DNA from 2 places in the Janthinobacterium glycogeni genome. Region 2 is predicted to be linked to the other one. Evidence: predicted binding sites of a transcription regulator. Region 2 holds the regulator's gene; the other holds the start of a gene.
What was found. Region 2 encodes sigma-54, which starts transcription at its own class of promoters, with help from an activator protein. Its sites were predicted from a motif close to TGGCANGNAANCTGCTTT; they were not measured.

Region 1 (4,415 bases), on a different contig from region 2:
CGCCATGCGCCATATTGATGATGCCCATCAAGCCGAAGGTGATCGCCAGCCCCAGCGCGGCCAGCAGCAGCACGCTGCCCAGCGAAATGCCGTAAAACACATTGCCGGCCAATTCCATGCGTGACACTCGTCCCTTGATCTGGCGCATGGTCTCGATGGCGGCCAGCTGCACGGATTCGTCCGGCTCGCCATCCTTCTCCAGCATCGCTTGCAACACCGGCAACAGGCGCGCATCGCTGCTGCCCGCCAGCGCCAGCACGGCGGCCTTGCGCGCGGCGGCATCGGGCGCATGCAGGTTGGCGCTGGCGATCAGCACTTGCAATAGTTGTTGAATTTCAGCATCGTTTTCCCGCGCCAAGGCCGTGCGGATCAGGGGCAGCTGCACAGGATCGACGGCCTTCTGCAAGGCTTGCGCGGCGGCCAGGCGGACGCCGCGTTCGGGCGCCAGCAGCTGCAAGCCCGACAAGGCGCCTGCCACGGCCGCACGCAAGCGGTTGTTGACCATCACGCCATCGATGCCATCGGGCAGCGGTACGCTCCGACCGAGCGCCGGGTCATATGCCTGCTCGCCATCGACGACATACACCTTGCCATCGGGCGCGGCGTACAAGGCGTCGTCCTGCAAGGCTTGCAGCACACGGGCGGCCTCGGACGTGGCCAGGGCGGCGATCTGCGCCACGGCGGCGACCCTGGCGTCGGGGTCGTCGCCGGACAGCGGTGTGAGCAAGTCGGGAGGGATGGCGGCCTGCGCCAGCGAGGATAAAAACAGGCAGGCGAGAACCACCAGTTTGAGGAGAAGCTGCATGTGCGTTCCAAAGAATGACTGCACGGGGGCGCATGCTGCCCCCAAAGGCGACGACTGGGATCGGATGGGGACGCCTAGTCCCTGAGGGTCCGACCCCGGCAGTTGCTGCTGGGTTAAATATCAGCGCCTACAGCTTCTGCTTGCCCTCATTGCCCTTGATATACGGACTCCACGGCTGGGCGCGTATTGCTTCCTTGGTTTTCCACACGACATTGAATTGCCCATCGGCCTTGATCTCGCCGATCATCACGGGCTTGTGCAAGTGGTGGTTCGTTGCATCCATGGTCAGGGTGAAGCCCGATGGCGCCTTGACGCTCTGGCCCGCCATGGCGGCGATCACCTTGTCCGTGTCCGTCGATTTCGCCTTTTCCACGGCTTGCGCCCACATGTGGATGCCGACATAGGTCGCTTCCATCGGGTCGTTCGTCACCACCGAACCGGCGTTCGGCAGCTTTTGCGCCACGGCATACGCCTTCCACTGCTTGATGAAGGACGCGTTCACGGGGTTCTTGACGGATTCAAAGTAATTCCACGCCGCCAAGTGCCCCAGCAGCGGCTTGGCATCGATGCCGCGCAGCTCTTCTTCGCCGACGGAAAACGCGACGACGGGCACGTCCGTGGCTTTCAGGCCCGCATTGCCCAGTTCCTTATAGAACGGCACGTTCGAGTCGCCATTGACGGTGGAAATGACGGCCGTCTTGCCGCCCGTGGAAAATTTCTTGATGTTGGCGACGATGGTTTGATAGTCGGCGTGGCCGAACGGCGTGTAGACCTCGCTGATATCGCTATCCTTGACTCCCTTGCTTTTCAGGAAGGCGCGCAGGATCTTGTTGGTGGTACGCGGATACACGTAATCGGTGCCCAGCAGCACGAAGCGCTTGGCGCCGCCGCCATCCTTGCTCATCAAATATTCCACGGCGGGAATCGCCTGCTGGTTCGGCGCGGCGCCCGTATAAAACACATTCTTTTCCAGCTCCTCGCCCTCGTATTGCACGGGGTAAAACAGCAGGCTGTTGAGCTCCTTGAAGACAGGTAAAACCGACTTGCGCGACACGGACGTCCAGCAGCCGAACACGACGGCAACCTTGTCCTGCGCCACCAATTGTCTCGCTTTTTCCGCGAACAGCGGCCAGTTCGACGCCGGGTCGACGACGACGGCTTCCAGCTTCCTGCCCAGCACGCCGCCCTTGGCATTGATCTCGGCGATCGTCATCAGCGCCACGTCTTTCAGCGACGTTTCGGAAATGGCCATGGTGCCCGACAGCGAGTGCAAAATGCCTACTTTGATCGTGTCGGCGGCCAGGGCTGCCTGCATGCAGGTGGATGTGGCCAGGGCGAACGCGCCGGCGGCCGCCGCTTTCAGGATGATGCGTCGTGACATGGGGACTCCTGTGATGGGTTCGTGGGGGTCGAGCTGGGCTACGATGTTGTTAAAGCAGAATGCATGCCAGCGCCTACAGGTGTCCGCCATGGTGCACGCGGCGCTCGCCGCACGAAAAAAAACCTGGCTGCACAAGGACTGTGCAGCCAGGTTTCAAATTGCCGTAAAACGGTGCGCCGGAGGCTTTAGTCCTTGCGCGGCGCTCCACGCAGGCGGCGCCACCCCTTGCGTCCCAGCGGAAACAGCAGCACGAAAGCGATCAGCCACGGCAAGATGTAGGCCATGGCCGTGATGGCGTTGGCCACGCCTTCCGACAGGTTGTCCGTGAAGTTGCCCAGCGACCGCTTGACGGGCGTCCAGAACGATTGCTTGCCTTCGGCGCTGATGGCCACGTTCAGCAAGTCCGTATCGATGCGCTGCATCAACAGCGCATCGGCCGCCGTCGCCTGCTCCAGCTCGACTTGCACGGTGGCCAGCTCCTTGCTCACCTTGATCAGGGCATCGACGTTGGTGCCCGAGCGCTTTTCCAGGTCTTGCAGCTGCGCCTGGTATTGCTTGAGCATGTCCAGGCGTTTCTTGCTGTCGAGCACGGGACGGCCCAGGTCTTCCACCTTGGTGCCCTGGCTGGTGACGTCGCCTTCGGCCGCGACCAGTGCGACGAGCTTTTTGATGCCGGCCGGCTTGGCCCGCATGCTGATGCGCGCATGCACGTAGCGGCCGCTGTCGAGGCTGGAATCGAGCAGCAGGCAGCCGTTTTCCGTATCGGCCTTGCAGGCGGCCACCACCTTTTCATACAGGGGCCGTACTTGCGCCTCGCGCGTATCGATGCTGACATTGTGTTCATAGGCAAGAAACTCGCTGCCCTTTTCCTTGCCTTCGAGACGCGCAGCGCTCGATTGCCCGCCGCTCTCGCCCTTGCCGCCGCAACCGGCCAGCAGCATCAGGCCGAACAGACCAATATGGATTTTTTTCATGGTTTCTTTCTTGAGATTATTTTTGCAGCGGCAACAATTCGATATCGGGCAAGTGCGCGGCCACATCCTGCACGGTCGCGTGGCCCGTCAGCGATGCGATCACCTGCGGCAACGGCGCCGGCCAGATTTCCGGCAAGTCGCGCTCCTCGGGCGCCAGCACGGGAAAGGCCAACTGTTCCTGCGGCGGCGCAAAGGCGGCGACGACGCCGGGCTTGTTGCCGCGCGCATCGATGCGGTACCAGCCGAAGTCCTGCAGATACACGGCGTTCAAGCCATGCAGGCAGAACGGCGGACCCACCTCGCCGACGGCCAGGCGCTGGTAGCACAGCCCGGCAGGAATGCCGTTGGCGCGCAGCAGCGCGGCCAGCAGATGGCTCTTCGCATAACAGTATCCCGTGCCATGCTGCAAGACGTCGGAAGCGCGGCAGGTGACGGGATTGCGCCGGTAATCCCAGCTGTGGGCGATCTCGTCGCGCACGAAGGCAAAGCAGCGCGCCGCGACGGCGGCGTCGCCCACGGCGCCTGCCGCCAGTGCGGCCGCCCTGGCGCGCACGGCCGGATGATCGCTGTCGATATACAGGCTGCTGGCTAGATAGAGGGAGAAGTCGGTAGACATGGCATAAAGGCAATGCGAAAAGATAATGCGCGATTTTAGTCGAAGCGGCACGCAATCAAGCGTTTCCTTGCGCAGGAACAAAGAAAATCCACGCGTCAGGCGCGCTGCGCGGGGGGCGGCGACTTTGGCGCCGGCCCGGTAGCTGGTATCATGCGGGCAAACGCAGCCGGCCTGATTGGCACGGCACATGCACTACCCTGCGAAGCGGCCCCCGCCGCCGACGCCTCCCTACAGATCAGAGAAACGAGTTCCTATGAGCACTTCATCGTCCCATCCATCGTTCTGGCGCCGTGTCCCGCTGGCCTTCGGCGCCTTCTTCAGCACCCTGTCGGACGCCGCCTATGCGGCCCGCGTGGAAAAGTTGTCTCTGCCCGAGGCCGCCCCGGTGGCGCCAGTAGCCCCTGCTCCGGCGCCGGCCTCCATGCCGACGCCGGCCGCCGCCCCCGTCATTTTGAAAGAAGCGACGCCGGACGCGGCCCTGCAATTGCTGGCCCTGCTGCAACGCGAAGCGCGGTTGATAGACTTCACCCAGGAAAACCTGGGCAGCCATGCCGATGCCGACATCGGCATGGCTGCCCGCGTCGTGCATGAAGGCTGCGCCAAGGTCATGCGCGAATACTTCACCATCGAGGCCGTGCG
Region 2 (4,415 bases):
ACCCGCGCTGAAATGGCGGTCCAGCGCCGCGCGCGCCGTGGCCAGGGCAGAAGCGCCCGCCTCGGCCTGAAACGGGGCCGCCAGCGCCTTGATGGCGACCGGCAAGGCCTCGCCCGGCGTCGACTCGAACAGGGCCAGCAGCGCCCCCATCTGCGCCTCGGGCAGGTAGACATCGGCCAGGCCCGTGTACAGGGCGTCGGCCGCGTTGATCGTCAAGCCCGTCAAGCCCAGGTAAAGGCCCAGCTGGCCTGCCAGGCGGGATAAAAAATAACTGCCGCCCACGTCGGGGAACAGGCCGATATTGACTTCCGGCATGGCCATGCGCGTGCGGCCCGTGACGATGCGCAGGCGGTTGCCGGGCCCCGCTTGCGCCACGCCCATGCCGCCGCCCATCACCACGCCATCCATCACAGCGATATACGGTTTCGGATAAAAATGGATCAAATGATTTAAAGCGTATTCTTCCGTAAAGAAATCTTCCAGCAGCGCGCTGCCCCCTTGCGGCGTGGCCAGGCCCGCATCGTAAAAGAAACGGATGTCGCCGCCGGCGCACAGGCCTTTCTCGCTGCTGGAGCGAATGATGACGGCGTCCACCTGCGGATCATCGCGCCAGGCCAGCAAGGCCGCGCTCAGGGCGCGCACCATCTCCAGCGACAGGGAATTCAAGGCTTTTGGACGGTCGAGCACGATGTGGCCCGTGCGGTGGCGGATGGAAATCTGGACGAGGTCGCTCATGGCAGGCAGGAAAGAAGTGAAAGTGCAAACATTCTAGCGCCTGCGCGGGGCACATTGCGTTTCGCTGGACGCAAAAAAGGGCGCAATGTGCGCCCTTAGTTGATCACAACTGCTGGAAGCGGGTGGCCTTAGACGGCGACGACGGCGTCTTCCTCGGAGTTGTCTGGCAGATGCTTGATCGCCTCTTTACCGTGCCCTTGCACTTTGGTTTTGTATTTCATCACTTGCCTATCGAGCTTGTCGATCAGGGTATCGATCGCGGCGTACAGGTCGTGCGCCAGGCTTTCCACATAGACGGTCTTGCCGCTCAAACGCAGGTTGACTTCGGCCTTTTGACGTTTTTCTTTCTCTTTGAGGTTATCCACGGTCAGAATCACGGCGATATCGATGACTTGATCGAAATGACGTTTCACGCGCTCCAGCTTCGTTTGTACGTATTCACGGATGGCTGGTGTCACTTCGAGATGATGTCCGCTGATGGTGAGATTCATACACACTCCTAAAGATGATCGGGTTCGTGCGGTCCATCGACTCCGGCCCGCAGAGGAACCGAAAAAAACTTACAAACACTTACGCAGGCTCACTGGCGGAATTTTTAACGCTTCCCGGTATTTGGCAACAGTACGTCGCGCAATCACCATGCCTTGTTCCCCCAGCATGTCCGCAATCTTACTGTCGGATAAAGGATTTTTAGGGTCTTCTGCTCCTGTCAGTTGCACGATCAATGCCCGTATCGCCGTCGATGACGCTTCGCCCCCCGCTTCGGTGGCGACGTGGCTACCAAAGAAATATTTCAACTCGAACATGCCGTGCGGGGTCAGCATGTACTTTTGAGTTGTTACCCGCGAGATAGTACTCTCGTGTAAACCCAGTGTATCAGCTATTTCACGGAGCACAAGGGGGCGCATGGCAACGGCCCCATGCGAGAAAAAGTTCTTTTGTCTTTCTACTATCGCCTGCGCCACACGCAGGATCGTGTCGAAGCGCTGGCGCATATTCTTGATCAGCCACTTGGCTTCCTGCAACTGTGCGCCCATGGCGCCTTCGCCCTTGCCCTGCTTGAGCAGGTTGGCGTACATGGCGTTCACGCGCAGGCGCGGCATGACGTCGTTGTTCAGGGTCACTTGCCAGCCATTGCGCGCGCGCTTGACGACGACGTCGGGCACCACGTAATCGGACACGTCCGAGGCGAACACGGCGCCCGGATGCGGATTGCACTGGCGAATCACCGTCTGCGCTTCGCGCAAGTCTTCATCGTCGCAGTCGAGGGCTTTTTTCAGCTTGTTGAAATCGCGCTGGGCAAACCAGGCCAGGTGCTTTTCCACGATGACGAGGGCCATGCGCCGCGTCACCATGGCGATGTGCGGCAAGCGCTTGATTTGCAGGGCCAGGCATTCGGATGCATTGCGCGCGCCCACGCCGGGCGGATCGAAACTTTGCAGCAGCGACAAGGCCGTGCGCATCTCGTCGGCATCGATTTCCAGCTCTTCCGGCAGGCGCGCCAGAATGTCGTCGAGCGACTCTTCCAGATAGCCATTATCATCGAGCGCGTCGATGATCAGCTCGACCAGCGCGCGGTCGCGCAATTCAAGCACCGTCACGCGCATCTGCTCCATCAGGTGTTCGCGCAGGGTGCAGTGATGGGCCTCCAGTTGCGGGCGGGAATCTTCGTCGTCGGGCGCCTTGCCCCGGCTCGCTTCGCTCCAGTCGCTGTCGCCGCCATCGGCGGCGGCCGGGCCCTCGCCCGCCTCGCCGTCAAAGGTTTCCACTTCGGCCGGCGCCGCGGGCGCCTCCTGGCCAGGCGGCTGGGGCGGCGCTTCGGCCGGCGCCGCCGTGGAGCTCAAAGCCCCGTCGGACAGCAGGCGCAGCGAACGGTCGAGCGGATCGTCTAGGCGCTCGAGCAAGGGATTGTCCGTCAGCAGTTGCTCGAGTTCCTGGTGCAATTCCAGCGTAGACAATTGCAACAGGCGTATCGATTGCTGCAACTGCGGCGTCAGTGCCAGGTGCTGCGAAGTGCGCAGCTGCAATGATTGTTTCATTGGCTTACATGCGGAAGTGTTCGCCCAGATAGACCCGGCGTACCGACTCGTTCGCGATGATGTCGTCGGGGCGTCCCGACGCCAGTACCGAGCCCTGGTTGATGATGTAGGCACGATCGCAAATACCCAGCGTCTCGCGCACATTATGATCGGTGATCAGCACGCCGATATTGCGCTCCTTCAAGAAGCGCACGATGCGCTGGATCTCGATCACGGCGATCGGATCGACGCCGGCAAACGGTTCGTCGAGCAGCACGAAACGGGGATCGGTGGCCAGGGCACGGGCGATTTCCACGCGGCGGCGCTCGCCGCCCGACAGGGACAGCGCCTGATTCTCGCGCAACTTTTCAATCTGCAAGTCGGCCAGCAGTTTATCCAGGCGTTCCTCGATCTCGGCCTTCTTCAAAGGACGGCCTTCGACGGTCTGGATTTCCAGTACGGCGCGGATATTGTCTTCCACCGTCAGCTTGCGGAACACGGACGCCTCCTGCGGCAGATACGACAGGCCCATCTGCGCGCGGCGGTGGATCGGCAGGCTGGAAATGTCCACGCCGCTGATGTCGATGCTGCCGCCGTCCGACGGCACCAGCCCGACGATCATGTAGAACGAGGTGGTCTTGCCGGCGCCGTTCGGGCCCAGCAGCCCCACCACTTCGCCGCATTCGACTTGCAGCGAGACATCATGCACGACTTGCCGCTTGCCATAGGTTTTTTGCAGTCCGCGAACGATCAGGGTGCTGCCGCAACGGGTATTGTCCATTATTTCGTTCCTGGCGCAGGCGTGGCCGGGGCTTTCTCCGCCGCGGGCGCCTTGGTCTTCGGCTGGATCACCATGCGCACGCTGCCGCCATCGGAGGTGCTGGTGCCGCTGTCGGAATTTTCCATCTTGAATACTTCCTTGCGGCTGTCATACGAGATGAAGGCGCCATTGGCCACGTCGGTCACTTTCGTGCCTTCCAGGCGCGTCAGCTTGGCTTTGGAAAACAGTTTCACCACTTCCGTCTTGTTGTCGTATTCAACACGCTCCGCTTCGCCTTCGACCCACAGGTCGCCGGCGCCATCGCGCTTCTGGCGGAAGGTGGCCAGCTTGCCGGGATCGGCCCAGAAGGTGATGAACTGGTAGCCTTGCGGGTCTTCCGTGATCAGGGCCCGGCCCGCCTTCATGGTCAGCGTGCCCTTGACCAGCACGACGTCGCCCGTCAGGGTACGAATCTGCTTGACGTCATCGACGTGACCGCTACGCGCCGTGATGACGGCTTCCTTCTCGGAATCGGCCTTCTCGGCATGCGCCACGCCCATGAGGGCCAGAGAAAATACGCTCAACAGCAAGATGTTCTTCATAGTATGGTTTCCTTGTTTCATTCTGTCATTTTGCCGCCGCGGCCGGGCGCGGTTTCGGCGGGAGGACCATGCGCAGCGCATTCTGCACTTCCACCACGCCAGTGGCGTTATTGGCCTTCATGCCGATACCATTGATGCGCGAGGCGCCCGTCAGGATATTGACAGGCACGTCCGTTTCCATTCGTTCTTCGTCCGGAAACACCGTCAGCGCTTCCGTCCTGACCGTCAGGTTCTGTGCCTTCGGACTGGCCACGCGGTCGATCACGACCTTGCGGTGCAGTTGCAGCCGGGTATTGTCCT

Region 1: a site for sigma-54 is predicted at 2,238-2,255, ahead of urtA (urea ABC transporter substrate-binding protein). Genes of this name have one in related genera too.

What each region holds. Positions count from the first base shown of each region.
Region 1 is NZ_JBNYXP010000001.1:229,826-234,240, forward strand. It holds gene urtB (urea ABC transporter permease subunit UrtB) at 1-805, opposite strand, end outside; gene urtA (urea ABC transporter substrate-binding protein) at 933-2,186, opposite strand; gene ACQ4W4_RS01060 (DUF4349 domain-containing protein) at 2,372-3,160, opposite strand; gene ACQ4W4_RS01065 (transglutaminase-like domain-containing protein) at 3,177-3,776, opposite strand; gene ACQ4W4_RS01070 (DUF2760 domain-containing protein) at 4,030-4,415, shown strand, end outside.
Region 2 is NZ_JBNYXP010000008.1:137,008-141,422, reverse strand. It holds gene ACQ4W4_RS19485 (3-hydroxyisobutyryl-CoA hydrolase) at 1-735, opposite strand, end outside; gene hpf (ribosome hibernation-promoting factor, HPF/YfiA family) at 864-1,226, opposite strand; gene ACQ4W4_RS19475 (RNA polymerase factor sigma-54) at 1,296-2,774, opposite strand; gene lptB (LPS export ABC transporter ATP-binding protein) at 2,779-3,534, opposite strand; gene lptA (lipopolysaccharide transport periplasmic protein LptA) at 3,534-4,115, opposite strand; gene lptC (LPS export ABC transporter periplasmic protein LptC) at 4,141-4,415, opposite strand, start outside.